Regions from separate parts of the Nocardiopsis sp. SBT366 genome, predicted to be linked through region 3. Evidence: riboswitches for the same ligand, from Rfam matches in the RefSeq annotation. Region 3 holds a riboswitch; each other region holds the start of a gene.

Region 1 (9,799 bases), 110 kb from region 3:
GGTCGATGGCGTAGCGCACCAGCTCCACCCGGTTGTGCAGGTGGAGCTTGGTCAGGGTGTTCTGGACATGGTTCTGGACCGTGCGGTGGGAGATGGTGAGACGGCGGGCGATCTGCTTGTAGGCCAGTCCCTTGGCCACCAGTCTCAGCACCTCGGTCTCCCGGGGTGTCAGCTCGGGTGCCCGCTCCCGGCCGTCGTCGGAGCGGTAGTCCTCGGCCGACAACCGCCGGTACTCGCCGAGTACCAGTCCGGCCAGTCCCGGCGTGTACACGGCCTCGCCGGTGTGCACCCGGCGGACGGCGTCGAGGAGCTCCTCCCGCCCGGCCGACTTCACGAGGTAGCCGGTGGCACCGGCCTTGACCGCCGCCAGCACGTCGTCACTCTCGCCGCTGGCCGAGAGCACCAGCACCCGCGGCGGCTCGGGCAGCGCCACCAGCGCCGCGGTCAGCTCCACCCCGTTGGTGTCGGGCAGGTGCAGGTCCACCACGGCCAGGGTGGGCCGGACCGCCGGGGCGATCCGCAGGGCCTTGGCGCCGTCGCCCGCCGTCCCCACCACCTGGAGCCCGGCCTCGGCCAGGTCCCGCGCCACCGCGTCACGCCACATGGGGTGGTCGTCCACGACCATCACCCGGATCTCGTCACCGCTCATGCGGCCGACACTACTAGGGCGTGTTCGGCGGGCACACGCCCTGCTACACGTCGCCCCAGCGGCACTTGCACTGCGTTCTCATCAGTCGACAGCCAAACCCGGGCTGACTCCTTCTTCGGCCTTGCGCCAGCACCACTGGACGCACCGCTCGCGACGGGCAGCACCCACCGAACACGCCCTGACCGCCGCCCCCTCCCGGACAGGGAAGGGGCGGCGGTCATCCGGGCGGCGCGCGGTGGCGCGGAGTCCGGTCAGTCGTCGTCGTCCTCGTCGAGGTCGCCCAGGTCGATCCCGCCGGGAGTGGCGGTGAGCTTGATCTTGGTGCCCTCCGGCGCGCTGCCGGTGTGCGACTGGTGCGCCACCACGCGGCCGCCGAAGATCCGTTCGACCTCGACCTCGAACCCGGCCTCCTCCAGCTCCTTGCGGGCGTCGCGGACGGAGTCGCCGACCACGTCCGGGATGTCGACCTCGGGCGGGCCGCTGGAGACGGTCAGCGTCACGCTGGCCCCGGGGCCGACGTTGGTGCCGGTGTCGGGGGACTGGCTGATCACCAGGCCCTCGTCGATGTTCTCGCTCTCCTCCTCCACGATCTCGGCAGTCAGGCCGAGGTCGCTGAGGGTCTTCTCGGCGTCCTCGCGCTTCTCCCCGGCCAGGCTCGGAACGGGGATACCGCTGCTGACGGTGATGGTCACCGTCCCCTCCCGGTCCGCCTCCGCCCCGGCCTCGGGGCTGGTGGCCAGCACCTCGCCGGGGGCGTTGTCCGGGGAGTCCTGCTCCTCCTGGACGACGCTCTCGTCGTCGAAGCCGAGGTCCTCCATGGCCTTGAGCGCGTTGGCGACGTCGTCGCCAACGAGGTCGGGCATGGACACGTTCTGCGGGCCCTTGGACAGGAACACCGTCACCGTGTCACCCGGGGAGAGGCGGTCGTCCACCTCCGGATCGGTGTCGCCGACCTCACCGGCGGCGGCGTCGTCGCTGTACACCGTGTCGTCGGACAGATCGACCACCAGACCGGCCCCGCGGATCTGCTCGCTGGCGGCCTCGGGGGACAGCCCGATCACGTCGGGGACGGACTCGTAGCGGCCGAGCAGGAACCACCAGCCCGCCACACCCACGACCAGGGCCGTCACGAGCGCCCCGACCACCAGGAGGCGGTTGCGCGAGAACCACGACCCGCCCCTCACGGGGTAGTCGTCGTAACCGTCGTCGTCGTAGTCGTCCCGGCCCAGGTCGGCGCCGTTCATGTCCACGACCATGGTGGCGTTCTCGGTACCCGGACCTGCGCCGCCCGCGATCAGCTGGGGCGCGGTCATGGTGGCGGCCGAGTTGGCCTGCGGGGCCACGGGGGCCAACGGCGCGGCCGGAGCCGAGCCGGTGTCCGGCAGGGTGCGCAGGACCTCCAGGACCTTGGCCAGGTACTGGCCCGCGTTGCTCGGACGGTACCGGGGGTCGCGCTCGGTGGCCTTGGTGACCAGGCCGTCGACCTCGGGCGGCAGGTTCGGCAGGAAGTGCGAGGGACGCGGGACGTCCTCGGTCACGTGCTGGTAGGCGATCGCGATCGGCGTCTCACCGGTGTGCGGCTGGCCGCCGGTGAGCAGTTCGTAGAGCATGATCCCGGCGGCGTAGACGTCGCTGCGCGCGTCGGCGGTGCCCTTCTCGATCTGCTCGGGCGCCAGGTAGGCGGCGGTGCCCATGAGCGTGCCGGTACGGGTCAACCCCTGGTTGGACTGCTCCACCGCGCGGGCCAGACCGAAGTCGGCCACCTTGACCCGGCCGTCCTTGCTGATGAGGACGTTCTCGGGCTTGACGTCGCGGTGCACCATGCCGGCCTGGTGGGCGGCGCCGAGCGCGGCCAGCACCGAGGCCATGAAGTTCAGGGCCTGCTGCGGGCCCAGCCGACCGTGCTCCTTGAGGAGGTCGCGCAGGGTCTGGCCCGGGACGTACTCCATGGCCAGGAAGACGTGTCCCTGGTCCTCACCCTGGTCGAAGACCTGCACGACGTTGGGATGCGAGAGCTTGGCGACCGAGTGGGCCTCGTTGATGAAGCGCTGGACGAAGGTCGGGTCCTGGGCCAGGGAGGGGTGCATGACCTTGAGTGCCAGCCGTCGGTCCAGCCTCAGGTCGTGGGCGACGTAGACCGTCGCCATGCCGCCACCGGCGATCCTTGACTCGACGAAGTAGCGACGGTCCAGCGTCGCGCCTACAAGCGGGTCGGAAGTCGTCATGTCCACGGCGGGATTGTGTCCTTGCTGCGGGGAGCGCGGGCGTTCGCTGCCGGTGGCGCGTACCCGACACCTGGTGTCGATCCGACACGATAGCGGAAGCCGGTGTCAGGTTTGCCCCGCGGTTCACGGTCGCGGCGGCCCTCGTGTCCACCGTCGTGGAGCCGACCGGAGTCGGTTCGGGGCGTTCGCGCCTGGGCGGTATGTGGGTGCGGTGCCGCCGCGCGGCACGCACACCCCTCCCACGGTAGGGGACGGCACCAAACCCGGTTTTCACGGTGTGTTCGAGTGTCGTGACCCCATGTCCAGGGTGGTGTGTCCGCGCAGGCGGCGGCCCCGGCCCCCGGCCCCCACCGTGGCGGTGTCCTCTGGGGACGCTCAGACCACGTCGGGGCTGGACGCCCTGGCGTGGCGCCGGACCGGGATGCGTCCGGCCAGCCGGGCGCCGCGTCCGGCGCGCACGGCGTCGCGCATCGCCGTGGCCATCCGGACCGGCTCCTGGGCGCGTGTCACGGCCGTGGCCAACAACACGGCGTCACAGCCCAGCTCCATCGCCAGGGCGGCGTCGCTGGCCGTGCCGATGCCCGCGTCGACGATCACCGGGACGTCGGCCTGCTCGACGATCAGCTCCAGGTTGTGCGGGTTGCGGATGCCCAGACCGGAACCGATCGGCGCGGCCAGCGGCAGCACGGCCGCGCAGCCCAGCTGCTCCAGGCGACGCGCCAGCACCGGGTCGTCGTTGGTGTAGGGCAGCACGGTGAAGCCGTCGTCGACCAGCGCCTCCGCGGCGTCCAGCAGTTCCACCGGGTCGGGCAGGAGGGTGTGCTCGTCGGCGACCACCTCCAGCTTCACCCAGTCGGTGCCCAGCGCCTCGCGGCCGAGCTTCGCCGTGCGCACGGCGTCCACGGCGGTGAAGCACCCGGCGGTGTTGGGCAGCGGGCGGATGCCGTTGCGGTCCAGGACGTCCCACACCGACCCCTGGGTGCCCGGGCTGATCCGGCGCATCGCCACGGTGGTGAGTTCGGTCCCCGACGCCAGGAGCGCCTCCTCCAGGACCTCCAGGGAGGGCGCCCCGCCGGTACCGGTGATGAGGCGGGAGCCGAAGGAGACCCCCGCGATGACGAGCGGGTCCTCCGGGGCGCTTTCCGCGACGGTCACGGACTCGTGCGTCTGTGTCATGGTTCAGCCTCCCTGTACGGCGGTGAGGACGTCCACGCGGTCGCCCGCGCGGAGCGCGGTGTCCGTCCAGGCGGTGCGGCGCACCACCTCGTCGTTGACCGCGACCGCGATCCCCCCGGGGACGGCGCCGTCCCCGGCGTCGGTGAGCGCGCGCACGACCCCGTCCACGGTGGTCGCCGCGCTGTCCCGGGCCTGTCCGTTGATGATCAGTTCCACTGCTACTCCCACGTCTGCTCACGCGTCCATCTGCTGGCTGCGAACCGGCGCGCGTACGGGGGCAGCGCGCCGGTGGTGAGGGCCTCGGCCATGACCTCCCCGGTCACCGGGGCCAGCAGGACCCCGTGCCGGAAGTGCCCGGCGGCCAGGTGTAGTCCGGGGACCCGTGTCGGGCCCAGGAGGGGTTCGTTGTCGGGTGAGCCCGGCCGCAGCCCCACACAGGTCTCGACGACCTCCAGCTCGCTCACCCCCGGGACGAGTTCGCGCGCGTCCCGCAGGACCTGCCAGAGCCCGCCCACCGTCAGGGATGTGTCGTGGCCCAGTTCCTCCTGGGTGGCGCCGACGATCACCTCGCCGTCCGCGCGGGGCACCAGGTAGACGGGGAACCCGCGCACCAGGCCGCGCACGGTGCGGGTGACCAGCGGTGGTTCCCCCGCGGGGACCCGGGCGCGCAACAGTTGCCCCTTGACCGGGCGCAGCGGCGGCACCACGGGTTCGGGCACCCGCACCCGGTCGCCCCAGCACCCGGCGGCGAGCACCACCTGTTCGGCGGGCAGCGCGGAGCCGTCGGCCAGGCGCACGCCCAGTCGCGCCCCGTCGGGGCCGGGGGTGGCGACCTCCTCCGCGTACCCGGAGACCTCGCGCACGCCCGCGCGCTCCCCGGCCCGGGCCAGGGCCAGAAGCAGGGCGCGCGGGTTCACGGAGTGGTCCTCGGGGGCCAGTACCCCGCCGCGCACGCCGGGCGCGAGGGTGGGTTCGAGGCGGCGGCACTCGCGGCTGGTCAGCCGTTGAGTGGGGATGCCCAGGCGTTCCTGGAGGGCGTGCAGGTCGGTGAGGACGGCCAGGTCGTCGCTGTCGAAGGCGACCAGGAGGGTGCCGGTGCGGCGGTGGCCGACGTCGACCCCGCTGGCCTCCTCCAGTTCGGCGACGAAGTCGTCGTACAGGCGCGCGGAGCGCACCCCCATCTCCATCAGCTCCTCCTCACCGAAGACCGCCTCGGTGGCGGGGGTGAGCATGCCCGCGGCGACGGTCGAGGAGGCGCGGGCGGCGGAGGGTTCGGTGACGGGGTCGGGTTCGACGAGGGTGACGGCGAGGCCGCGCTGGGCGGCCCGCCAGGCGGTGACCCGGCCGACGACACCGCCGCCGACCACGACCACGGTAGTGGTGGGATGAATCGTCTTCTGCGGGGGAACGTCGTTGGTGCGCACGGCGCCGTGTTCCACTCCCTTCGCCGGTATGACCCGGATCAGGTTCGTGCGGTCGGAGGCCGCGAGCCTCCCTCTCAGCCGGGTCCACCCGGCTCCCGCGGGACATGTCTGTCCACCCATCCTAGGACAACCCGTCCGGACCGGCCGTGGCGGGGATCTCCCAGGCAGGGAGCCCCCAGGGCGGCGCGATGGTCTCCGGGGCCCGGTCGGGTGTGGCAGATTGGTGAGGTGACACAAAGCGATCGTGAACTCGACGAACTCGTCGGCGAATGGCTGACCCTGCGTGAGGCGGCCGCCCCGCTGGGCGTGAGCCCCAACCGCATCAAGACCCTCATCCGCGAGAACCGCCTGATGGGCGTGGTGCGCGGTGGTGAGCTCTCCATTCCCGCCGCCTTCCTGGACGGCCAGGACCTGGTCAAGGGCCTGCCGGGCACCATCGTGCTGCTGACCGACGCCGGATTCTCCACCGGGGAGGCCCTGCGTTGGCTGTTCACCCCGGACGACACCCTGCCGGGCACGCCGATCCAGGCCATGCGCGAGAACCGGGGCACCGAGGTCCGCCGCCGGGCGCAGGGCATGGCCTTCTGAGCCGTCCACGGCCCGGGGACGCACCACCTCGGTGACGTCCCCGGGCCGTTGGTTATGGTGGGGCGCGTGAGGACGAGCCACGGAACCAGCCTGCGCGAGCGCCTGGACGCATCCCTTCTGTACCTGTGCACCGACGCCCGGGCCGGGAGCGGTGATCTCGCGGAGTTCGCGGACGCCGCCCTGTCCGGCGGTGTGGACATCATCCAACTCCGGGACAAGGGGCTGGAGGCGCGCGGGGAACTGGCCGCCCTGGAAGTCCTGAGGGAGGCGTGCGAACGCCACGGCGCCCTGCTCGCGGTCAACGACCGCGCCGACATCGCCCGCGCGGTGCGCGCCGACGTACTGCACCTGGGCCAGCGCGACTTGCCGGTACCCCTGGCCCGCGACGTCATCGGCGCCGACCCCCTGATCGGCCGCTCCAACAACGACCCCGAGGCCGCCGCGCGATCGGCGGAGGAACCCGGGAGCGACTACTTCTGCGTGGGCCCGACCTGGGCGACCCCGACCAAGCCGGGACGCCCGGCGGCCGGGCTCGAACTGGTGGAACGCGCGGCCGCGCTGGGCACCGACCGGCCCTGGTTCGCGATCGGCGGCATCGACCTGGAGAACGTGGACCGGGTGCTGGACGCCGGGGCCACCCGCGTGGTCGTGGTGCGCGCCGTCACCGAGGCGCAGGACCCGCGAGCGGCAGCCAGCGCCCTCAAGGCCAAGCTCACCGCGCGACTCGCCTGAACGAACACCGACGGCCCCGGGACCCCGCACGGGACCGGGGCCGCTCCATGCCCTGCCCCTCCCAGGGATCGTCCTCGAGCCGGCGACCGCACGGGGCCAGGGCGTGGTTCTCGGGTGCCTTCGCCGACGGCGGCCTGGCCGCCAGCGCCGTAGGAGTTGGTGGGGACGGTGGTGAGCGACGTCGGGGCGGATCGATCCAGAAGAAGGGCCCTGTGTGTCCCCTCTTGGACGCACCGCCGGTGGCGGCGCGGCCGCCATCGATGTGAGCGTCCGTCTCCCCTGCTGTGCGCTGCCACGCGGGCTCCGCGGTGTCGCACGGTGGGACCCGACCGGGTGGCTGTCCGAGCTTCATCGGCGCACAGGCACATCCCGGTGGTGACGCGAGGACACCGCGCCGCAGGCGTCCGTCGAGGTTGGCGGCGGGCGGCGGGCGGGAGGAATGATCCGGTCAGCACGACTCAGGGGACCAGGAGCACCTTTCCCGGCACACGGCGGCCCTCAAGAGCGGCGTGTGCCTCGGCGGCCCGCTCCAGCGGCAGGATCAGCCCCACGTGCGGTCGCAGGTGTCCGGCCCGCGCCTCCTCCAGTGCGAGCCTGGTGAGGTCGCCTCGGTCCGTTCCCGGCCGCGCCTGCATCTCGTTCAGACCCAGGGCGGTGATCCCGCGCCGCTCGGCCTCGGTCGTGTCCACCTCGGCGAACGAGCCTCCGGCCGTGCCGTAGCTGAGGAACCGGCCGCCGTCGGCCACCGCCCCGAAGGAGGCCGATCCCAGCTCACCGCCGGCCCCGTCGATCACCACGGCGGCCCCGGCGCCGCCGGTGATCCCGCGCACCCGGTCCAGCCAGCCCGGCTGCGAGTAGTCCACGGCCTCCTCCGCTCCGAGGGACCGGGCCAGCGCCAGCTTCTCCGCGCCCCGGGCGGCGCCGATCACCCGGGCCCCCGCGAGACGGGCGAGTTGCACGACCAGGCTGCCTGCCCCGCCGGTGGCGGCCAGGACCAGGACCCAGGCATCCGGACCGAAGCGGGCGGCCCGCTCCAGCATCATCGCGGTCGCCCCGTCGACCATCAGGGCCAGGGCGTCGAGGGGGCGCAGCTCCTCGGGGACCCGGAGCAGCCCCTCGGCCGGGACGGTGACGCGGTCGGCGTATCCGCCGTCGTCCGTGCGGGTGAGGACCCGCGTGCCCGTCCAGGCCGGGTCGGTGCCGGGGCCGACCGAGGTGACCCGGCCGACCACGCTACCCCCGGGCACGTAGGGCGGGGCCTGGGGGAAGTGGCCCTGTGCGGCGCCGCTGCGGATCAGGGTGTCGAGGTAGATCACGTTGGCCGCCCCGACCTCGACCAGCACCTCGCCGGGGCCGGGTTCGGGGTCGGGCAGCTCCCGCGTCACCAGGACCTCCGGGCCACCGAACTCGTCCACTCGCACCGCGCGCATCTCCACCACTCTCCTTCGGCGGGGGAGTGTCCCCCGGAGCCAAGACTGGTTCCTCAACGAATGTTGAGGTCAAGGGCCGCCGTCCCGGACAAGGGGAACCGCCGCGCCCGGGGCACGGCGGTGGCGGGGGAGGGGGCGGTCAGCCCCCGACGTGGGAGAGGGCGCTCGGATGGCGGCGCAGGAACCCCTCGATGGACTGCGCCGGGTGCCCGGTCAGGTCGGGAACGACGGGCGAGACCACATCCAGCTCCCCGGCGGCGATGGCGGCGTACGAGGAGGCCCAGCCCTCGATCGCCCACTCGGCGGCCCCGCTCGGACGACGCGATTCCAGGGCCTCCTCCCAGGTCTCGGGCACGTACCGGACGCTCCGCCCGGTCAACCGGCCCAGCTTCTCCACGGTGGCGCCCACCGACAGCGACTCCGGCCCGGTCACGTCGTGTGTCCTGTCCTCCGAGGCCGCCGCCACCACCGGATCGGTCAGCACGGCCGCGGCGACGTCGGCCACGTCGTCGCGCGAGACCCACGCGACCCGGCCCTCCCCGGCCGGGCCGCGCACCACGCCCTTCTCGTCCACCCAACGGGGCAGCAGGTCCAGGTACAGGCTGGGTCTCAGGAACGTGTGGGACACACCCGTCGACCGGATGTGGGCCTCCGTGTAGAAGTGCGTGCGGGCGAACGTGAACGTGGACGCCGGGCCCGCGCCCAGGAACGACAGATAGACGATCCGTGACACACCGGCGCGGACCGCCCCGTCCACGGCGCTCAGATGGGCCTCCACCCGGTCCTCGGACTCCGTCGCCGAGACCAGGAAGAGCGTGTCCACGCCACGACAGGCCTTCTCGAAGGCGGCTGTGTCCTCGTAGACCGCCATCGCCGCGCTGCTCTCCGGGTACTCCGGAGCCCGGTTGATGTCGCGCACGATGAGGCGCTGAGCCAGTCCGAGCCGTGCGATCCGGGCGGCCACACGCCCGCCCAGCGCACCGGTGGCCCCGGTCACCCCTATGGTGTGGTTTGTCATGTGATCGTCGCCCATGGAAACCCATCCTGGGGTACGAGTGTCCACCGGTCGCTGACCGGCGCGCCCCTTTTTGCGCCCCCCGGTCAGGCGCTGGTGCGCTCTTGGTGCTCGTCCGCCCGGGGCGGTCCGGAGGGCTCCGCGACCGCCCTCGTCGAACGCCGGTAGGACAGCTTGCGCAGCAGCACCTCGGCCGGTCCGCGTCGTCCGGCGCGCTCCATGGCGTAGGCGCCCGCCACCGTGACCAGCCACACCGCGACCGCGTACAGGAACATCGTCCACGAGGTGAGGTACGCGGCCAGGCCCAGACCCCACGCGGCCAGGATCGGCGCGCACAGGACGGACTGCGCCAGGTAGGCGCTGAGGGAACGCCTGCCGGTGGCGCCCAGAGCGGTCACCACGACCCCACCGGTCCGGCCGCGCTCCTGGAGGCGGTGGGCGATCAGCGCGATCAGCGCGACGTACCCCAGGCCGCCGAAGAGCCCGGTCAGCATGTGCGGGAAGGCGAGCATGAGGCCCTGGGCGGCGTTCAGGTCCCAGACACCGACCTGGTTCAGCGC
Region 2 (9,799 bases), on a different contig from region 3:
CTCACGGCGAGCAACTCGGCCAACTCCTACGGGCCCGTCGCCGGTTCCAGCGAACTGCGCGAGGCCGCCGCCGGTTACTGGAACCGTCGGGGCCTGCCCACGGACCCCGACCTGGTGATCGCGGGCCCGGGCAGCAAGCCGCTGCTCTACAGCCTGCTCCTGGAGATCGGCGGGGACACCGCCATCGCCGCTCCGAGCTGGGTCAGCTACGCCGCGCAGAGCCGACTCGTGGGCCAGCGCCCCGTGATGGTGCCGACCGCCACCGGCCAGGGCGGGGTACCCCAGCCGGATCTGCTGCACGCGGCCGTCACCGACGCCCGTGAGCAGGGACGCACCGTCAACGCGGTGATCGTCACCATCCCGGACAACCCGACCGGCACCGTCGCCGAGGCCGACACCGTGCGTCGACTCGCCGAGGTCGCCCGCGAACTCGACCTCGTGATCATCTCCGACGAGATCTACCGCGACCTCGTCCACGTGGACGAACGGGGCCAGGACCGCGCCGACGTCCACAGCCCCGCCGAGTACGCCCCCGAGCGCACCGTCATCTCCACCGGTCTCAGCAAGAACCTGGCCCTCGGCGGCTGGCGGATCGGCGTCCTGCGCCTGCCCGACTCCGAGATCGGCCACCGTCTGCGCGGCGGCCTCCTGGGCGTGGCCAGCGAGATCTGGTCCAGCCCGGCCGCGCCCGTCCAGCAGGCGGCCGCGCACGCCTTCGCCGAGCCCGCCGAGCTGCGTGACCACGTGGACCGCAGCCGCCGCCTGCACGGCATCGTGGCCCGCGCCGTCGCCGACGTCTTCACCGGAGCCGGGGCCCTCGTCTCGCCGCCCAGGGCCGCCTTCTACCTCTACCCGGACTTCGAGCCGGTCCGCGAGCGGCTGTCCGCCCTGCACGGGGTGACCACCGGTCCGGAGCTGACCGGGCTCCTCCTGGAGCAGCACGGCATGGGCGTGCTGCCCGCCGTCGAGTTCGGCGAGAGCCCCGCCGCGCTGCGGATGCGGGTGGCCACCAGCCTCCTGTACGGGGACACCGAGGACAAACGGTACGCGGCGCTGTCCGCGGAGAACCCGCTCGCCCTGCCGTGGATCCGGGCCCACCTGGACCGGCTCACCGAGGTCCTCGGGTCGGTGCTGTCCGAACCGGGCAGCGGTGCCCAGGCGCCCAGCACGGTGATCCCGGTACCGATGGCGGTCGCCCAGCCGGTCCACTGACCGGGCGTCCGCACCCAGATCGTGCCCGCCTCTCTTATACGGGGTGAGGCGGTCACCACCAACGGGACCCTCCCTATCTCTCCCAGGGAGGGTCCCGTTCCGCCTTCTCCGGCACGGTGGTCAGGCGTTTCCCACCTTCACGCGGTCGCGGCGGGCGGCCAGCTCGTGGCTCGGAGCGATCACCGCGCGGTAGTGGCCCACCAGTTCCTCGTTGACCGACCGCCACGTGCGGTGCGCCACCGAGGTCCGGGCCACGGCCGCCATCCGGGCCCGCACCTCGCGGTTGTGCGCCAACCTGCCCACGGCCACGCGCAGCTCACGGACCGAGTCCGGCCCGTACAACAGCCCGTTGTGCCCGTTGGCCACCAGGTCCACGGGGCCGCCCACAGCCGGGGCGACCACCGGTACGCCTGAGGCCAGCGCCTCCTGCACGGCCTGGCAGAAGGTCTCGTCCGCGCCCGTGTGCACGAACACGTCCAGGGACGCGTACAGCCGTGACAGGTCCGCCCCGGTCCGCTGCCCGGTGAACACGGCGTCCGGCAGCAGACGGCGCAGCCGGGCGCGGTCCGGGCCGTCCCCGACCACCACCAGCCGCATCCCCCGCAGCCTCGCCAGGTGGCCCAACAGGTGCACCCGCTTGTCCCGGGACAGACGGCCCACGTACCCCACGATCGCCTCCCCGCCGGGGGCCAGCCTCCGGCGCAGCTCCTCGGACCGGTGGTCGGGGGAGAAACGCACCGTGTCCACGCCCCGCCGCCACAGGTCCAGCCGGGGGAACCCCCGGCCGGAGAGTGCCTCCATGGTCGATGAGGAGGGCACCAGCGTGCGGTCCACAGCCGAGTGGACCCGGTGGAGCAGGGGCCACAGCGCCCGGGCACCGGGCAGGCCGTGACGTCCGGCGAACCCGGGCAGGTCGGTCTGGAACGCCGCCACGGTCGGTAGTGCCCACCTGCGGGCCACGTCCACCGCCGTCGCCCCGAAGAGCGCGGGCGAGGCCAGGTGCAGCACGTCGGGCGCGAACGCGCTGATCGCCGCGGTCATGGTCCGCCGGACGGGCAGGCCCATGGGGAAGTCGCGGTACACGGGCAGGGGCAGCGCGGGCGTCCGCACCACTGGGAAGCCCGCGTACGTCGTGGGACCGTGCCCGGGGGCCAGCACGAGCGCCTGGTGGCCCTCGGCGGCCAGGTGCTCGCTGATCCGGCACACGGAGTTGGTGACCCCGTTGACCTGCGGGAGGAAGGACTCGGTCACGATGGCCACCCGCAGGGGAGGGCGGGGGACGGTGGGCGGGGGTGTGGGGGACATGCGGGGCTCCCAACGCCGATGTGTCACGCCGAGTGGTGGCTGCCTCCGACGCTAGGGTCGGGGAGTGAACCCGGGCCGCCGGGCGGGAGAACCCCGCCCGAAGGGCCGACACGGGTTGGCCGATCAGGTGATGACGCCGTCCGCACGGTCGACTGACCGACGGGTGACCCCGCCATGGCCGTGATCGCCGAACCCGACCGAACCGACACCCCAAGGAGCCGTGTGGTGACACTCGTGGAATGGGCCGAGCTGGTCCGCGCAGAACTCGACCTCGCGGGAACCGATCCCCTTGAGAAGGCCGACGTCGACCGGATCCTCGACCTCGCGCGCGACGCCGCGCACTCCGTGGCCCGACCGGCGGCCCCGCTCACGACCTACCTGCTCGGTGTGGCCGTGGGGCAGGGGGCGGACCCCGACGCCGCGGCCGCCGTGCTCAGCCGGCTCGCCCTGGCTCAGGCCGAGGCCGAGGGCGAGGACGGGGGAGGGGGCCAGGGGTAACGGTTGCCCCCTGTGACTGACGCGGTCGGAGGGTCGAGTGTGCGTTCATGAGTCGTAACGCGCATTCTGACCTCACGTGATTTGTTTGTTACGCGTCAGTGCCATTCTTTCCCGATACCGAGTAGTGCCCACCGATTCCAACGTGTTTCCGAGGGCCCTGGTTCCCCCATCACCGCTGGTTCCCCCTACCCCATGCAATCACCGAAAGAGAGGTCCTCAGTGGACCACCTCCTAGAGATGGCCGGCGTCCTGTCGGAGATCATCTGGGGACCGTACGTCCTCATTCCCCTGTTGCTCCTGACCGGTGTCTTCCTGACCGTCAGGTTGAGACTGCTCCAGTTCACCAAGCTCGGCCACGCGCTCTGGCTCGCCTTGGTCCGGCGGAAGGAGGACCACGACCAGGCCGAGGGCGACATCTCGCACTACCAGGCGCTCAGCACGGCCCTGGCGGCCACCGTCGGCGTCGGCAACATCGCCGGTGTCGGTCTGGCCATCGGGATCGGCGGCCCGGGCGCCCTGTTCTGGATGTGGGTCACCGGCCTCGTGGGCATGGCCACCAAGTACAGCGAGGCGCTCCTGGGGGTCAAGTACCGGACCAGGGACGAGAAGGGCGAGCAGGCCGGCGGCCCGATGTACTACCTCCGCCACGGTCTGCCCGGCGGCCTCGGCGTCTTCCTCGGCGGGGCCTTCGCGGTCTTCGGCGCCATCGCCGCCTTCGGCATCGGCAACGGCACCCAGGCGGAGGCCGTCTCCAGCTCCATCAACAACATCACCGGCATCGACCCCCGCATCATCGGTGTCGTCCTGATGGTCCTCGTCGCCATCGTCATCCTCGGCGGCATCAAGAGCATCGGCCGGTTCGCCTCCGCGATCGTGCCGTTCATGATCATCGGGTTCATCTTCATGAACCTGTTGGTCCTGATGATCAACTGGGACCAGCTGCTCCCCGCCTTCCAGCTCGTCTTCACCGACGCGTTCACCGGGACCTCCGCCGCGGGCGGATTCGCGGGTGCCGCGCTTATGCTGGTCATCCGCACCGGTGTCGCCCGGGGCATCTTCTCCAACGAGTCCGGTCTGGGCACCGGCGCCATCGCCGCCGCCTCGGCCAAGACCACCCAGCCGGTCCGGCAGGCCATGGTGTCGATGACGCAGACCTTCATCGACACGATCATCATGGTCACCCTGACCGCCCTGATGATCATCACCTCCGGCCTGTGGAACGCCCCCGAGAGCGCCGGGTACGACCCGGACAACAAGGGTGTCCTGCTCACCTCCGGTTCGATGGAGCAGGGCCTGGGCCAGCTCAGCCCGGCCCTGGGCTCCTTCGGCGTGGTCTTCATCGCCTGCGCGGTGGCGATCTTCGCGTACACGACCATCCTCGGCTGGTCGTACTACGGTGAACGCTGCATGGTGTACCTGGCCAAGGGCAAGCGCTTCCTGGTCCTGCCCTACCGTCTGGTCTTCATCGCGGTCGTCTACGTCGGCGCGACCGCCAGCATCGAGTCGGTCTGGCTGTTCAGCGACATCGCCAACGGTCTGATGGCGCTGCCCAACCTGGTGGGTCTGATCCTGCTCTCGCCGGTGGTGGTCGCGGAGACACGGAAGTTCTTCGGCCACCCCGAGTGGCGGAACCCGGACGTGATCATGGACGACGTCAACAAGTAGTCCGCGCTCGGCCGGGGGACGGGTCCCCGGGCCGACGACAAGGGGGGACCGGCCGCAACGGCCGGTCCCCCCTTCGCGTGGCGCCGGTCCGCTACCACCAGGCGTGGAAGTGGTGCACAGGCCCCTGGCCGCCGCCGGCGTCGATCTCGTCGGCGCGGCGTAGGGCCTCGGTCAGGTAGGCCTTGGCGTCGGCCACGGCGGCCACCGCGTCCGGACGCTGGGGGAGCAGGGCGGCGATCGAGGAGGAGAGGGTGCAGCCGGTGCCGTGGGTGTTGCGGGTGGCCACGCGGTCGGACCGGAACTCCACCGGCTCCGAGACCCCGTCGACCAGCAGGTCGACGCTCTCCTCGCCGGGCAGGTGGCCGCCCTTGAGCAGGACGCGGCGCGGACCGAGTTCGAGGAGGCGTTCGGCTTGCCCGCGCATCTCCTTCAGGCTGGTGGCCTCGGTCTCGCCGAGCAGGTCGGCGGCCTCGGGAAGGTTGGGGGTGAGAAGGTCGGCGCGCGGCAGCAGGACGGTGCGCAGCGCCTCGATCGCCGACCTCTCCAGGAGGCGGTCACCGCTCTTGGCCACCATCACGGGATCCACGACCACGTTCGGCAGTTCGTAGCGGTCCACGGCGGCCGCGACGGCCTCGGTGACCTCGGACGTGGACAGCATCCCCACCTTGACCGCGTGCACGGTCGCGTCGGTGAACAGGGTGTCCATCTGGTCGGTGACGAAGGACGCGGGGACACCGTGTACCCCGGTGACCCCGCGTGTGGACTGGGCGGTCAACGCCGTCACCACGGTCATCCCGAAGACCCCGTGGGCGGAGAACGACTTCAGGTCGGCCTGGACACCGGCACCCCCGCTGGGATCGCTTCCGGCGATGGACACGACGTTGTACGCGCTCATTGGCGTTCCTTCGCTAGTACGAACTAGGGCAGGTTCGACGGGTGTGCTCTCAGCCGGGAGGAGTCTCTCCGGCACCCCGCGCCACCGGGGCCTCGCGGCCCCGGCATCACTGTTGGTTTGTGGTGTTTCCGACTGTAGTGGACGGTCCGCCGGGGCGGACCGTCCCTCCGCGCGCGGTCAGACGGTGACGTTGTGGTGGTGGGTCTCCACCCGCGCCTGCTGGGCGTGCTTGCGCTGCTCCCAGATGATCATGCCGACGACCACCACGAAGCCGCCGACGGCGAAGGCGATCGTCACGGGGACGTCGGTCATCGGAAGCAGGTCGCGGTTCTCGTCCTGCCACGGCCACAGCGCACGCAGCGAACCGGCCATCAGACCGGTGAGCACCACGAGGGTGATGTGGTGGTGGTTCTCCAGCAGGAACTGGAGCACCTTCACGAACAGGGCCAGGCCGGTGATCATGCCGAGCACGAAGACCGTGATGTAGGGCAGGTCGGCCCCGCGCAGGGCGGCCATGGTCGGCTCGTACAGGCCCAGGGTCAGCAGGATGAACGAGCCCGACAGGCCCGGCAGCACCAGGGCGCAGATCGCCACGGCCGCGGCGAAGAAGACGATCACCGGGTGGGTGGGCAGGTTGGCGCCGGGCAGTCCGGTGAGCAGGAAGGCGAGCACGGCGAAGACGAGGGCGACCCCGTAGTGCCAGGCCTTCCACTTCTTGCCCGCACCGGTGTAGGGGATCCACAGGCAGGCCAGGACCAGGCCGAAGAACAGCGCGTAGGCGTACTGCTCGTAGACCTCCACCAGCGGGGCGAGGAAGATGGCGGCCAGGATGAGTGCGACGCCCATGCCGATGAGGGCGGGGACGAGGACGCTCCAGTCCACCTGGCGGAACTGCTCCTGGGCCCGCTCCTTGCCACGCCCCCGGGGCACGTCCGTGACGTAGCGCTTGATGCCGCTGACCACGTGGCCCGCGCCACCGATCAGCTTGTCGTAGAGGCCGACCATCAGTGCGACCGTGCCGCCGCTGATGCCGGGCAGAGCCTCGGAGGTGCCGACGGCCCCGCCGCGCACCGCGTTGAAGATGTAGGAGCCTACTGACTTGGCCATGTTGTCGGGCGCGGGCCCGGGAGCTTCCCGGGAGGGGGCGCCGTCCTCCGTCCTGATGGGGCCACCGGTCGCGCGTGAGCGCTCGACCGGCGGGGTCAAAGGGGTGCTTGTACCGCGCGGGTCGCGGGGACGACCTCCACCGGTCCGATGTCCGGCCGCGCGGATGTTTGCCGCCCGGGCCGTGCGATGGGGGAGGAGCGCCGTCAGGCCCCGGGCCGGGCAGCGCCAATTCTAGCGGCGCCGGACGGGGTGAAGGCGTCCGAGCGCCCCGAGAACCGGGGTTTTGGCCAGGTATCAGCCCGCACGGTCCTTAGTCCGAAAACAGATCGTGACGAAGGGGCCGCGGAGCACGGCATCAGTTCCGGAGCGAACCGGACAGGTGCGAGCTCGGAACGGCGGGCGCGGACGGGTCCTCACCGGCCACCGAAGCGGCCCAGCGATAGTCCTGTTTGCCCACCGCCGTGCGCCGCACACGGTCCACGAAGTGCACGGTCCGGGGCACCTTGAACCCGGCCAGACGCACCCGGCAGTGCGCCCGCAGCGCACCCTCGTCCGGGGCGGAACCGGAGGCCAGGGACACCAGCGCCGTCACCCTCTGCCCGAGTCGCTCGTCCGGGGCGGGTACCACGATCACGTCCTCCACCGAGGGGTGCGCCTTCAGCACGGCCTCCACCTCCTCGGGGTAGACCTTCTCCCCGGCGGTGTTGATCACCACGCTGCCCCTGCCCAACAGCATGATGGAACCGTCGCCTGCCCGCGTGCCGTAGTCACCCGACAGTGCCCAGCGACGCCCCTCACCGTCCGTGGGGAACGTGCGCGCGGTGGCGATCGGATCGTTGTAGTAGCCCAGCGGGATCCGGCCGGTCCGGGCGATCCGACCGACCTCGACCGACCCGGGCGGAAGCGGCCGCAGGGCGCCGTCGAGCACGGCGATGCTCCCACCCATGGTGAAACTGCGCCGGTCGGTGGAGTCCGCCACGCTCGTGTGCTCGTCGGGGGCGGTGGCCGAACCGCACACACCCGTCTCCGATCCGCCGTAGGCGTCGGCCAGGGCGACGTCCTCGCGCCAGGCCCGCCACAGCCCGCGCACCGAGGGGGTGAGCGGGGTTCCGCCGGAGCGCACCGAAGTGAGGTCGGGACACAGGTCCGGCTCGGTGAGCAGGTGCCTTGCCAGAGGTCGGGCCATCGCGTCGCCCACCAGCTGAACGGCGTGCACGCCCTCGCGGTGCGCCAGCTCCAGCACGCGGTCCGCGCGGAAACTGCGGTCCGTGGACAGCACCACGCTCTTGCCGCACAGCAGCATGCTCAGCGCGTTCCACTGCCCGGCCGCGTGCATGAGCGGACCCAGCACGAGCATGCGCAGAGGGAAGCAGCGCGCGGCGCGTCCGGCAACGTCCAGAGGGGTCCCGGCGCGGGGGGCTCCCGGTTCGCGCCGCTCCACGGCGGCGCGGAAGACGTCCGCCTGGCGCCACAGGACGCCCTTGGGGTAGCCGGTGGTGCCCCCGGTGTACAGCAGGTAGTGGTCGTCACCACTGGTCTCGGGCAGCTCCACCGCGCCGTGCTCGGAGTCGGGGCCGTGCGCGGCGAGCGCCTCCTCGTAGTCCGCGCCGTCCAGCGACGCGTCGCGCTCCGCGCCGTCCTCCAGCAGGAGCACGTGCCGAAGGCGCGGCAGGTCGGAGCGGACCGCCGCCACAGTCGTGGCCAGGGAGTCCTCGGCGATCAGCGCCACCGCGTGCGAGTCCGAGAGCACGTGCCGGAGCTCGCCCGCCACGTACCGGTAGTTGACGTTCACCGGCACCGCGCCCGCGCGCAGCACGCCCAGGAACGACTCCACCCACTCCGCGCGGTTGAACGACAGGATCGCGACGTTCTCCCCGGGGCGCACACCGGTGGTGACCAGGTGCCGGGCCAGCCGGGTGGAACGGTCGAGCAGGGCGCGGTAGGTGAGGCGGCGGGGTCCGGCGACCAGCGCGACCCGGTCCGGGACGGCGTCGGTCACCGCCGTCATGAGGTTGGCAAGGGAGAAGGGGGTGTCCGGGGACGCGTGTTGGGGCACGTCTGATGACCTCCCTGACGTTCGTGAACGGCCGTCCTCGGCGCGGGGCGCTCGTGGCGGCTGTGGCTGGTTACGAGCGAACGTACCCGTCGGGGCCTCACCCGATCGCCGTCGGGGCTGTGTACCGCGTCACCTGCGTAACCGTCCCCCGTCACCCCCGGAGCGGACCCCGCCCGGCCGCTCCCGCTCAGTGGGGGTGTCGGCCCGGGAGGCCCCGGGGTTTCGGGCCCGGGCGCCGACCGGTGATCTTCACCACCCCTTGTGGGCTCACCGGATCATCTGCTCAACTCTTGGAGATCCCGCCATGGGGCTCTACAGGGCCCCACGGTGGGTATCTAGTGTCTGACATCGGTCGATGGTGATCGGAGCGGCTTAGATGACCACCCAGAATCTGGGACAGCAGGACTCCGCCGGAAACCCCGGCGGACAGGGACTCTCCAGCGCGGACCACATCGAACTCGCACAGACGAGGTCCGCACACAACTACTCACCCCTGCCCGTCGTGATCGCCGAGGGCCGAGGCGCCTGGGTGACCGACGTGGAGGGCAGGCGTTACCTCGACTGTCTGGCCGGCTACTCGGCCATGAACTTCGGCCACCACAACCCGGATCTCCTGGCGGCGGCGCACGCCCAGCTCGACAGGGTGACGCTGACCAGCAGGGCCTTCTACAACGACCAGTTCGGCCCGTGGGTGAGCGCCCTCGCCGACATGGTCGGCAAGGAGAAGGTCCTGCCGATGAACACCGGTGCCGAGGCGGTGGAGACCGGCATCAAGGTGGCCCGCAAGTGGGGCTACGAGGTCAAGGGCGTCCCGGAGAACCAGGCGACCATCGTCGTGGCCGGGGCCAACTTCCACGGCCGCACCACCACGATCATCTCGTTCTCCTCCGACTCCGAGGCGAAGACGGGTTTCGGCCCCTACACGCCGGGCTTCCGTTCAGTGGCCTACGGGGACGCCCGGGCCGTCGAGGACGCCATCGACGAGACCACGGTGGCGGTGCTCATCGAACCGGTGCAGGGCGAGGCGGGCGTGATCGTGCCGCCCCCCGACTACCTGCCCC
Region 3 (9,799 bases):
GCGGTCCAGGACGTCCCACACCGACCCCTGGGTGCCCGGGCTGATCCGGCGCATCGCCACGGTGGTGAGTTCGGTCCCCGACGCCAGGAGCGCCTCCTCCAGGACCTCCAGGGAGGGCGCCCCGCCGGTACCGGTGATGAGGCGGGAGCCGAAGGAGACCCCCGCGATGACGAGCGGGTCCTCCGGGGCGCTTTCCGCGACGGTCACGGACTCGTGCGTCTGTGTCATGGTTCAGCCTCCCTGTACGGCGGTGAGGACGTCCACGCGGTCGCCCGCGCGGAGCGCGGTGTCCGTCCAGGCGGTGCGGCGCACCACCTCGTCGTTGACCGCGACCGCGATCCCCCCGGGGACGGCGCCGTCCCCGGCGTCGGTGAGCGCGCGCACGACCCCGTCCACGGTGGTCGCCGCGCTGTCCCGGGCCTGTCCGTTGATGATCAGTTCCACTGCTACTCCCACGTCTGCTCACGCGTCCATCTGCTGGCTGCGAACCGGCGCGCGTACGGGGGCAGCGCGCCGGTGGTGAGGGCCTCGGCCATGACCTCCCCGGTCACCGGGGCCAGCAGGACCCCGTGCCGGAAGTGCCCGGCGGCCAGGTGTAGTCCGGGGACCCGTGTCGGGCCCAGGAGGGGTTCGTTGTCGGGTGAGCCCGGCCGCAGCCCCACACAGGTCTCGACGACCTCCAGCTCGCTCACCCCCGGGACGAGTTCGCGCGCGTCCCGCAGGACCTGCCAGAGCCCGCCCACCGTCAGGGATGTGTCGTGGCCCAGTTCCTCCTGGGTGGCGCCGACGATCACCTCGCCGTCCGCGCGGGGCACCAGGTAGACGGGGAACCCGCGCACCAGGCCGCGCACGGTGCGGGTGACCAGCGGTGGTTCCCCCGCGGGGACCCGGGCGCGCAACAGTTGCCCCTTGACCGGGCGCAGCGGCGGCACCACGGGTTCGGGCACCCGCACCCGGTCGCCCCAGCACCCGGCGGCGAGCACCACCTGTTCGGCGGGCAGCGCGGAGCCGTCGGCCAGGCGCACGCCCAGTCGCGCCCCGTCGGGGCCGGGGGTGGCGACCTCCTCCGCGTACCCGGAGACCTCGCGCACGCCCGCGCGCTCCCCGGCCCGGGCCAGGGCCAGAAGCAGGGCGCGCGGGTTCACGGAGTGGTCCTCGGGGGCCAGTACCCCGCCGCGCACGCCGGGCGCGAGGGTGGGTTCGAGGCGGCGGCACTCGCGGCTGGTCAGCCGTTGAGTGGGGATGCCCAGGCGTTCCTGGAGGGCGTGCAGGTCGGTGAGGACGGCCAGGTCGTCGCTGTCGAAGGCGACCAGGAGGGTGCCGGTGCGGCGGTGGCCGACGTCGACCCCGCTGGCCTCCTCCAGTTCGGCGACGAAGTCGTCGTACAGGCGCGCGGAGCGCACCCCCATCTCCATCAGCTCCTCCTCACCGAAGACCGCCTCGGTGGCGGGGGTGAGCATGCCCGCGGCGACGGTCGAGGAGGCGCGGGCGGCGGAGGGTTCGGTGACGGGGTCGGGTTCGACGAGGGTGACGGCGAGGCCGCGCTGGGCGGCCCGCCAGGCGGTGACCCGGCCGACGACACCGCCGCCGACCACGACCACGGTAGTGGTGGGATGAATCGTCTTCTGCGGGGGAACGTCGTTGGTGCGCACGGCGCCGTGTTCCACTCCCTTCGCCGGTATGACCCGGATCAGGTTCGTGCGGTCGGAGGCCGCGAGCCTCCCTCTCAGCCGGGTCCACCCGGCTCCCGCGGGACATGTCTGTCCACCCATCCTAGGACAACCCGTCCGGACCGGCCGTGGCGGGGATCTCCCAGGCAGGGAGCCCCCAGGGCGGCGCGATGGTCTCCGGGGCCCGGTCGGGTGTGGCAGATTGGTGAGGTGACACAAAGCGATCGTGAACTCGACGAACTCGTCGGCGAATGGCTGACCCTGCGTGAGGCGGCCGCCCCGCTGGGCGTGAGCCCCAACCGCATCAAGACCCTCATCCGCGAGAACCGCCTGATGGGCGTGGTGCGCGGTGGTGAGCTCTCCATTCCCGCCGCCTTCCTGGACGGCCAGGACCTGGTCAAGGGCCTGCCGGGCACCATCGTGCTGCTGACCGACGCCGGATTCTCCACCGGGGAGGCCCTGCGTTGGCTGTTCACCCCGGACGACACCCTGCCGGGCACGCCGATCCAGGCCATGCGCGAGAACCGGGGCACCGAGGTCCGCCGCCGGGCGCAGGGCATGGCCTTCTGAGCCGTCCACGGCCCGGGGACGCACCACCTCGGTGACGTCCCCGGGCCGTTGGTTATGGTGGGGCGCGTGAGGACGAGCCACGGAACCAGCCTGCGCGAGCGCCTGGACGCATCCCTTCTGTACCTGTGCACCGACGCCCGGGCCGGGAGCGGTGATCTCGCGGAGTTCGCGGACGCCGCCCTGTCCGGCGGTGTGGACATCATCCAACTCCGGGACAAGGGGCTGGAGGCGCGCGGGGAACTGGCCGCCCTGGAAGTCCTGAGGGAGGCGTGCGAACGCCACGGCGCCCTGCTCGCGGTCAACGACCGCGCCGACATCGCCCGCGCGGTGCGCGCCGACGTACTGCACCTGGGCCAGCGCGACTTGCCGGTACCCCTGGCCCGCGACGTCATCGGCGCCGACCCCCTGATCGGCCGCTCCAACAACGACCCCGAGGCCGCCGCGCGATCGGCGGAGGAACCCGGGAGCGACTACTTCTGCGTGGGCCCGACCTGGGCGACCCCGACCAAGCCGGGACGCCCGGCGGCCGGGCTCGAACTGGTGGAACGCGCGGCCGCGCTGGGCACCGACCGGCCCTGGTTCGCGATCGGCGGCATCGACCTGGAGAACGTGGACCGGGTGCTGGACGCCGGGGCCACCCGCGTGGTCGTGGTGCGCGCCGTCACCGAGGCGCAGGACCCGCGAGCGGCAGCCAGCGCCCTCAAGGCCAAGCTCACCGCGCGACTCGCCTGAACGAACACCGACGGCCCCGGGACCCCGCACGGGACCGGGGCCGCTCCATGCCCTGCCCCTCCCAGGGATCGTCCTCGAGCCGGCGACCGCACGGGGCCAGGGCGTGGTTCTCGGGTGCCTTCGCCGACGGCGGCCTGGCCGCCAGCGCCGTAGGAGTTGGTGGGGACGGTGGTGAGCGACGTCGGGGCGGATCGATCCAGAAGAAGGGCCCTGTGTGTCCCCTCTTGGACGCACCGCCGGTGGCGGCGCGGCCGCCATCGATGTGAGCGTCCGTCTCCCCTGCTGTGCGCTGCCACGCGGGCTCCGCGGTGTCGCACGGTGGGACCCGACCGGGTGGCTGTCCGAGCTTCATCGGCGCACAGGCACATCCCGGTGGTGACGCGAGGACACCGCGCCGCAGGCGTCCGTCGAGGTTGGCGGCGGGCGGCGGGCGGGAGGAATGATCCGGTCAGCACGACTCAGGGGACCAGGAGCACCTTTCCCGGCACACGGCGGCCCTCAAGAGCGGCGTGTGCCTCGGCGGCCCGCTCCAGCGGCAGGATCAGCCCCACGTGCGGTCGCAGGTGTCCGGCCCGCGCCTCCTCCAGTGCGAGCCTGGTGAGGTCGCCTCGGTCCGTTCCCGGCCGCGCCTGCATCTCGTTCAGACCCAGGGCGGTGATCCCGCGCCGCTCGGCCTCGGTCGTGTCCACCTCGGCGAACGAGCCTCCGGCCGTGCCGTAGCTGAGGAACCGGCCGCCGTCGGCCACCGCCCCGAAGGAGGCCGATCCCAGCTCACCGCCGGCCCCGTCGATCACCACGGCGGCCCCGGCGCCGCCGGTGATCCCGCGCACCCGGTCCAGCCAGCCCGGCTGCGAGTAGTCCACGGCCTCCTCCGCTCCGAGGGACCGGGCCAGCGCCAGCTTCTCCGCGCCCCGGGCGGCGCCGATCACCCGGGCCCCCGCGAGACGGGCGAGTTGCACGACCAGGCTGCCTGCCCCGCCGGTGGCGGCCAGGACCAGGACCCAGGCATCCGGACCGAAGCGGGCGGCCCGCTCCAGCATCATCGCGGTCGCCCCGTCGACCATCAGGGCCAGGGCGTCGAGGGGGCGCAGCTCCTCGGGGACCCGGAGCAGCCCCTCGGCCGGGACGGTGACGCGGTCGGCGTATCCGCCGTCGTCCGTGCGGGTGAGGACCCGCGTGCCCGTCCAGGCCGGGTCGGTGCCGGGGCCGACCGAGGTGACCCGGCCGACCACGCTACCCCCGGGCACGTAGGGCGGGGCCTGGGGGAAGTGGCCCTGTGCGGCGCCGCTGCGGATCAGGGTGTCGAGGTAGATCACGTTGGCCGCCCCGACCTCGACCAGCACCTCGCCGGGGCCGGGTTCGGGGTCGGGCAGCTCCCGCGTCACCAGGACCTCCGGGCCACCGAACTCGTCCACTCGCACCGCGCGCATCTCCACCACTCTCCTTCGGCGGGGGAGTGTCCCCCGGAGCCAAGACTGGTTCCTCAACGAATGTTGAGGTCAAGGGCCGCCGTCCCGGACAAGGGGAACCGCCGCGCCCGGGGCACGGCGGTGGCGGGGGAGGGGGCGGTCAGCCCCCGACGTGGGAGAGGGCGCTCGGATGGCGGCGCAGGAACCCCTCGATGGACTGCGCCGGGTGCCCGGTCAGGTCGGGAACGACGGGCGAGACCACATCCAGCTCCCCGGCGGCGATGGCGGCGTACGAGGAGGCCCAGCCCTCGATCGCCCACTCGGCGGCCCCGCTCGGACGACGCGATTCCAGGGCCTCCTCCCAGGTCTCGGGCACGTACCGGACGCTCCGCCCGGTCAACCGGCCCAGCTTCTCCACGGTGGCGCCCACCGACAGCGACTCCGGCCCGGTCACGTCGTGTGTCCTGTCCTCCGAGGCCGCCGCCACCACCGGATCGGTCAGCACGGCCGCGGCGACGTCGGCCACGTCGTCGCGCGAGACCCACGCGACCCGGCCCTCCCCGGCCGGGCCGCGCACCACGCCCTTCTCGTCCACCCAACGGGGCAGCAGGTCCAGGTACAGGCTGGGTCTCAGGAACGTGTGGGACACACCCGTCGACCGGATGTGGGCCTCCGTGTAGAAGTGCGTGCGGGCGAACGTGAACGTGGACGCCGGGCCCGCGCCCAGGAACGACAGATAGACGATCCGTGACACACCGGCGCGGACCGCCCCGTCCACGGCGCTCAGATGGGCCTCCACCCGGTCCTCGGACTCCGTCGCCGAGACCAGGAAGAGCGTGTCCACGCCACGACAGGCCTTCTCGAAGGCGGCTGTGTCCTCGTAGACCGCCATCGCCGCGCTGCTCTCCGGGTACTCCGGAGCCCGGTTGATGTCGCGCACGATGAGGCGCTGAGCCAGTCCGAGCCGTGCGATCCGGGCGGCCACACGCCCGCCCAGCGCACCGGTGGCCCCGGTCACCCCTATGGTGTGGTTTGTCATGTGATCGTCGCCCATGGAAACCCATCCTGGGGTACGAGTGTCCACCGGTCGCTGACCGGCGCGCCCCTTTTTGCGCCCCCCGGTCAGGCGCTGGTGCGCTCTTGGTGCTCGTCCGCCCGGGGCGGTCCGGAGGGCTCCGCGACCGCCCTCGTCGAACGCCGGTAGGACAGCTTGCGCAGCAGCACCTCGGCCGGTCCGCGTCGTCCGGCGCGCTCCATGGCGTAGGCGCCCGCCACCGTGACCAGCCACACCGCGACCGCGTACAGGAACATCGTCCACGAGGTGAGGTACGCGGCCAGGCCCAGACCCCACGCGGCCAGGATCGGCGCGCACAGGACGGACTGCGCCAGGTAGGCGCTGAGGGAACGCCTGCCGGTGGCGCCCAGAGCGGTCACCACGACCCCACCGGTCCGGCCGCGCTCCTGGAGGCGGTGGGCGATCAGCGCGATCAGCGCGACGTACCCCAGGCCGCCGAAGAGCCCGGTCAGCATGTGCGGGAAGGCGAGCATGAGGCCCTGGGCGGCGTTCAGGTCCCAGACACCGACCTGGTTCAGCGCCTCGGGGAGGCCGCCGATCCAGCCGACGGCGATGCCGAGGACCGCCACCCAGCGCAGGGCCCGCAGGTTCTGACCGGGCTCCTCCAGGAACCCGCGGCGCGCGGCCCAGAAACCGATCAGGATCGCGGTGGGCACGACCAGGCCCAGCAGTCCCTGGCCGACGCTGACCAGGGGCCAGTTCGCCACCCGGTCCACGGCGGCGGAGGCGATGGACGGGTCACCGATGTTGCCCGCCATCTCGCTGATGTCGAAGCCGCCCGAGCCGCCGTCGGTCTCGCTGACGAACGGCAGGGCCAGGAGGCTGAACGCGCTGACCAACGTCATGAGCGAGGTCAGCACGGCGCCCCACACGATCAGGGTCACGTCCTTGCGCCGGAAGAACAGCCAGCCCAGGACCAGTCCGGCCACGCCGTAGGCGCCCAGGACGTCGCCCATCCACAGCAGCAGGGCGTGGAAGAAGCCGAAGACGATCAGCCACAGGTTCCGGCGGCGCAGCAGGGCGTTGACGCTCCTCACGTCGGCTCCGGCCGCCTCCTGGCGGCGGGCCAGCTGCATCATCCCGTAGCCGAACAGGAACGCGAACATCGGATAGCTGCGCATGTCCACGGCCATGATCGTGAAGAACTGGGCGACGGAGTCCAGGCCGCCCTCGGGGGTGGGATGCATGGTCGGGCCGTTGCTCGGGGCCGCCCACAGGTACCAGACGGTGTTGGCCAGGGCGATGAACAACAGCATGAAGCCGCGCGCGAGGTCGGGCGCCAACGCCCGCTCCGTGGCACCGGTCGGACCGAGCACGGGGGTCTGTCGGGACATGGGGAGGACTCCGGTGTCGAGATGTATCGTGAGTCTCGATTCAATCGGGAGTCAGGCAGAAGCCGCAACAGGTACCAGGCGTGAGAAAACCCCCGAAGTCGCCAGGGTTGACCCCTAGGGGCTTCGAGGGTGAGCGCCGGGGGTGGGTCGGTTCGACCCACCCGAGGCGGATCAGTGCGAGCGTCGCGTGGCCGCCACCACCAGGTCGCCGAGCGGCCCGCGGGCGGACGAGTCCAGCTCGGGGCTCTCCAGGGCGGCCAGCGCCTGGTCCGCGTACTCGGAGACCATCGACTCGCAGGCGGCCAGAGCCCCGGAGGACTCGATCAGGGCGCACATCCAGTCCACAGCCTCCACGGCGAGGTCCGGCGCGCCCAGCAGGCTCCGGAAGCGCTCGGCGTCGGCCGCGCCGGACCGGGCCAGGGTCTCGGCGACGACCAGGGTGCGCTTGCCCTCGCGCAGGTCGTCACCGGCGGGCTTGCCCGTGGTGCCCGGGTCGCCGAAGACCCCGAGCACGTCGTCGCGCAGCTGGAAGGCGATGCCCAGGGGGATGCCGTAGTCGGTGTAGACGCCGGCCAGCTCCTCGTGGCGCCCGGCCAGCGCGGCGCCCAGGTGCAGCGGCCGCTCCACCGTGTACTTGGCCGACTTGTAGCGCATCACGCGCAGGGCGGCCTCGCGGGTGGCGGTGCCCCGCACCTGCTCCAGGGTGTCCAGGTACTGACCGGCCATCACCTCCGTGCGCATCGCGTCGAAGGGGGGCCGCCCGGCCTGGAGCGTGTCCGCTGAGAACCCGCTGCCCTGGTACATCTCGTCCGACCAGGCCAGGCAGAGGTCGCCGATGAGGATCGCGGCGCCCTCGCCGAACCCCTCGCTGTCACCGTTCCAGCCGTGGTCGGCGTGCAGACCGGCCATGCGCTTGTGCGTGGCGGGCCGCCCGCGCCGCGTGTCGCTGTTGTCGATCACGTCGTCGTGGACCAGGGCACAGGCCTGGAGGAACTCCAGGGAGGCCGCGGCCCGCACCATGCGCTCGTCACCGGCGGTGCCGCCCGCGCCGCGCCATCCCCAGTAGGCGAAGGTGGGGCGCAGGCGCTTGCCCGCGGAGACCATCACCTCCAGGGAGTCCATGGCCGGGGCCAGTTCCTCCCCGATCTCCAGGAGCCGTTCGCGGTGCGAGGCGCAGAAGGAGGAGAGTTCGCGGTCCACGTCGGAGCGGATGACGGACACGGCTGAGGTGGCTGAGGAAGATGTGGAGACGGCCATACCCTGCACATTAGCGGCTGGTCCGCGCGAGGATGCCCCGGATCGAGGTAATGGGGTCCGGTCCCGGCAGAGGGGGCGAGTGAGACCCACTTTGCCCATAATGGGAGACAGTGTTGTCCAATGTGGCATTTGTTGTCTCGCATTATGAGAAATGGAGCCGGGTTCCAGTTTTTGTCTCAGAAAGTGGGACGCGGCGTCCGGTTGCGAGGGGGTCTCGCCTAAGGTTGATGCCATGTTGGCTGCACCGACCCGCCCCGTGGCGCCCCGAACCCCGGCTTCCAGGCCGCGTCATATCCGCGACCTCCTCGACTCGGGCGAGCCGATGTTCTCCTTCGAGTTCTTCCCGCCCCGCAACGCCAGGGCCCAGGAACGACTCTGGCGCGCGATCCGCGAGATCGAGGCCCTCGGCCCGTCCTTCGTCTCCGTCACCTATGGCGCCGGAGGCGGCACCCGCGACCTGACGGTGGAGACCACCGAGCGCATCGCGACCGACACCACCCTGATGCCGGTCGCCCACATGACCCTGGTGGACCACTCCGTCGCCGAACTGCGCCACCTCATCGGCCGCCTGGCCGACGCGGGCGTGTCCAACATGCTGGCCGTGCGCGGCGACCCGCCCGGCGACCCCGACGGCGAGTGGGTCCAGCACCCCGCCGGGCTCACCTACGCCGAGGAGCTGGTCCGGCTCCTCAAGGAGAGCGGCGACTTCTGCGTCGGAGTGGCGGCCTTCCCCTACAAGCACCCTCGCTCGGCCGACGTGGAGGTCGACACCGACCACTTCGTGCGCAAGTGCGAGGCCGGGGCGGACTACGCCATCACCCAGATGTTCTTCGACGCCGACGACTACCTGCGCCTGCGCGACCGGGTGGCCGCGCGCGGCTGTGAGGTGCCGATCATCCCCGAGGTCTTCCCGGTGGTGAAGCTCGCCTCCATCCCGCGCTCGGAGAAGCTCTCCGGAGCCCCGTTCCCCTCCGCGCTGGCCGAGCGCTTCCAGCGGTTCGGCGACGACGAGGAGGCGGTGCGCGCCTTCGGGATCGAGCACGCCCAGCGCATGTGCGAGCGGCTCCTCTCCGAGGGCGCCCCGGGCATCCACTTCATCACGTTCAACCAGTCCACGGCCACAAGGGAGATCTACCGCGAGGTCGCCGGGCACCGGGTCCGAGGAGCGGCAGCCGAGCGGCCATGATCGAGAAGGGCTGGTCGGGGGAGCCGGGGAACGAGAAGGACTCCAGCACCTCGACGAACCCGCACGAGCGGTAGAGGTGGCGCGCCGCGGTGGGTCCCGTACGGGTGGACAACACGGCGGTGCGCTCCGGCCTCCGCGCGCACAGCGCGTGCAGCAGGGAACGGCCCAGTCCCCGGTTCTGCGCGTCCGGGAGCACGTGGACCTCGGCGATCTCCAGCGGGTCCGTCAGGTACCGGCGCGCGTGCCGTGAGCGCCCATGCAGTCTCAGCCCCTCGGTGACGACGTCGTGCCACCACTGGCCCTCGCGGCCGTGGAAGGCGTAGGCGAAGCCGAGGGGTCGCTCGCCGTCCATGGCCACCACGCAACCGAACCCGGGGTAACCGGCGTGGGAGGCCATCACGGCGGCCCGCCCGGGGAGCTGGTCGGGCGGTGGGCGCATGGCCGCCTCGTAGATCTCCAGCAGGGCGGGCACGGAGTGGGTGAAGGCGGGGGGAGCGAGTTCGCGTAACTCGGTACGGGCTGCCACGCCCCCACACTAGGGCGTGTCCACCGGTCGCCGCTGGTCC

What was found. A riboswitch is a leader RNA that binds a small molecule or an ion and turns the genes downstream of it on or off. The one in region 3 is predicted to bind thiamine pyrophosphate.
Region 1: linked by a shared signal. The riboswitch ahead of thiO (glycine oxidase ThiO) and the one ahead of thiO (glycine oxidase ThiO) in region 3 are both predicted to bind thiamine pyrophosphate.
Region 2: linked by a shared signal. The riboswitch ahead of thiD (bifunctional hydroxymethylpyrimidine kinase/phosphomethylpyrimidine kinase) and the one ahead of thiO (glycine oxidase ThiO) in region 3 are both predicted to bind thiamine pyrophosphate.

Annotation. Positions count from the first base shown of each region.
Region 1 covers NZ_LAVM01000001.1:12,867-22,665, reverse strand. Annotated here, with positions in the region: gene ADX84_RS00095 (response regulator transcription factor) at 1-649, opposite strand, end outside; gene pknB (Stk1 family PASTA domain-containing Ser/Thr kinase) at 901-2,880, opposite strand; gene ADX84_RS00085 (thiazole synthase) at 3,250-4,050, opposite strand; gene thiS (sulfur carrier protein ThiS) at 4,054-4,266, opposite strand; gene thiO (glycine oxidase ThiO) at 4,269-5,474, opposite strand; TPP riboswitch at 5,473-5,583, opposite strand; gene ADX84_RS00070 (Rv2175c family DNA-binding protein) at 5,703-6,062, shown strand; gene thiE (thiamine phosphate synthase) at 6,129-6,794, shown strand; gene ADX84_RS00060 (zinc-binding dehydrogenase) at 7,253-8,224, opposite strand; gene ADX84_RS00055 (SDR family oxidoreductase) at 8,364-9,257, opposite strand; gene ADX84_RS00050 (DUF418 domain-containing protein) at 9,326-9,799, opposite strand, start outside.
Region 2 covers NZ_LAVM01000081.1:3,525-13,323, reverse strand. Annotated here, with positions in the region: gene ADX84_RS20695 (pyridoxal phosphate-dependent aminotransferase) at 1-1,212, shown strand, start outside; gene ADX84_RS20690 (glycosyltransferase family 1 protein) at 1,333-2,517, opposite strand; gene ADX84_RS20685 (DUF6457 domain-containing protein) at 2,743-3,015, shown strand; gene ADX84_RS20680 (sodium:alanine symporter family protein) at 3,235-4,680, shown strand; gene thiD (bifunctional hydroxymethylpyrimidine kinase/phosphomethylpyrimidine kinase) at 4,772-5,575, opposite strand; TPP riboswitch at 5,564-5,664, opposite strand; gene ADX84_RS20670 (DUF368 domain-containing protein) at 5,753-6,682, opposite strand; gene ADX84_RS20665 (acyl-CoA synthetase) at 7,038-8,738, opposite strand; gene rocD (ornithine--oxo-acid transaminase) at 9,115-9,799, shown strand, end outside.
Region 3 covers NZ_LAVM01000001.1:123,560-133,358, forward strand. Annotated here, with positions in the region: gene ADX84_RS00570 (thiazole synthase) at 1-228, opposite strand, end outside; gene thiS (sulfur carrier protein ThiS) at 232-444, opposite strand; gene thiO (glycine oxidase ThiO) at 447-1,652, opposite strand; TPP riboswitch at 1,651-1,761, opposite strand; gene ADX84_RS00585 (Rv2175c family DNA-binding protein) at 1,881-2,240, shown strand; gene thiE (thiamine phosphate synthase) at 2,307-2,972, shown strand; gene ADX84_RS00595 (zinc-binding dehydrogenase) at 3,431-4,402, opposite strand; gene ADX84_RS00600 (SDR family oxidoreductase) at 4,542-5,435, opposite strand; gene ADX84_RS00605 (DUF418 domain-containing protein) at 5,504-6,790, opposite strand; gene ADX84_RS00610 (polyprenyl synthetase family protein) at 6,962-8,047, opposite strand; gene metF (methylenetetrahydrofolate reductase [NAD(P)H]) at 8,304-9,233, shown strand; gene ADX84_RS25160 (GNAT family N-acetyltransferase) at 9,151-9,759, opposite strand.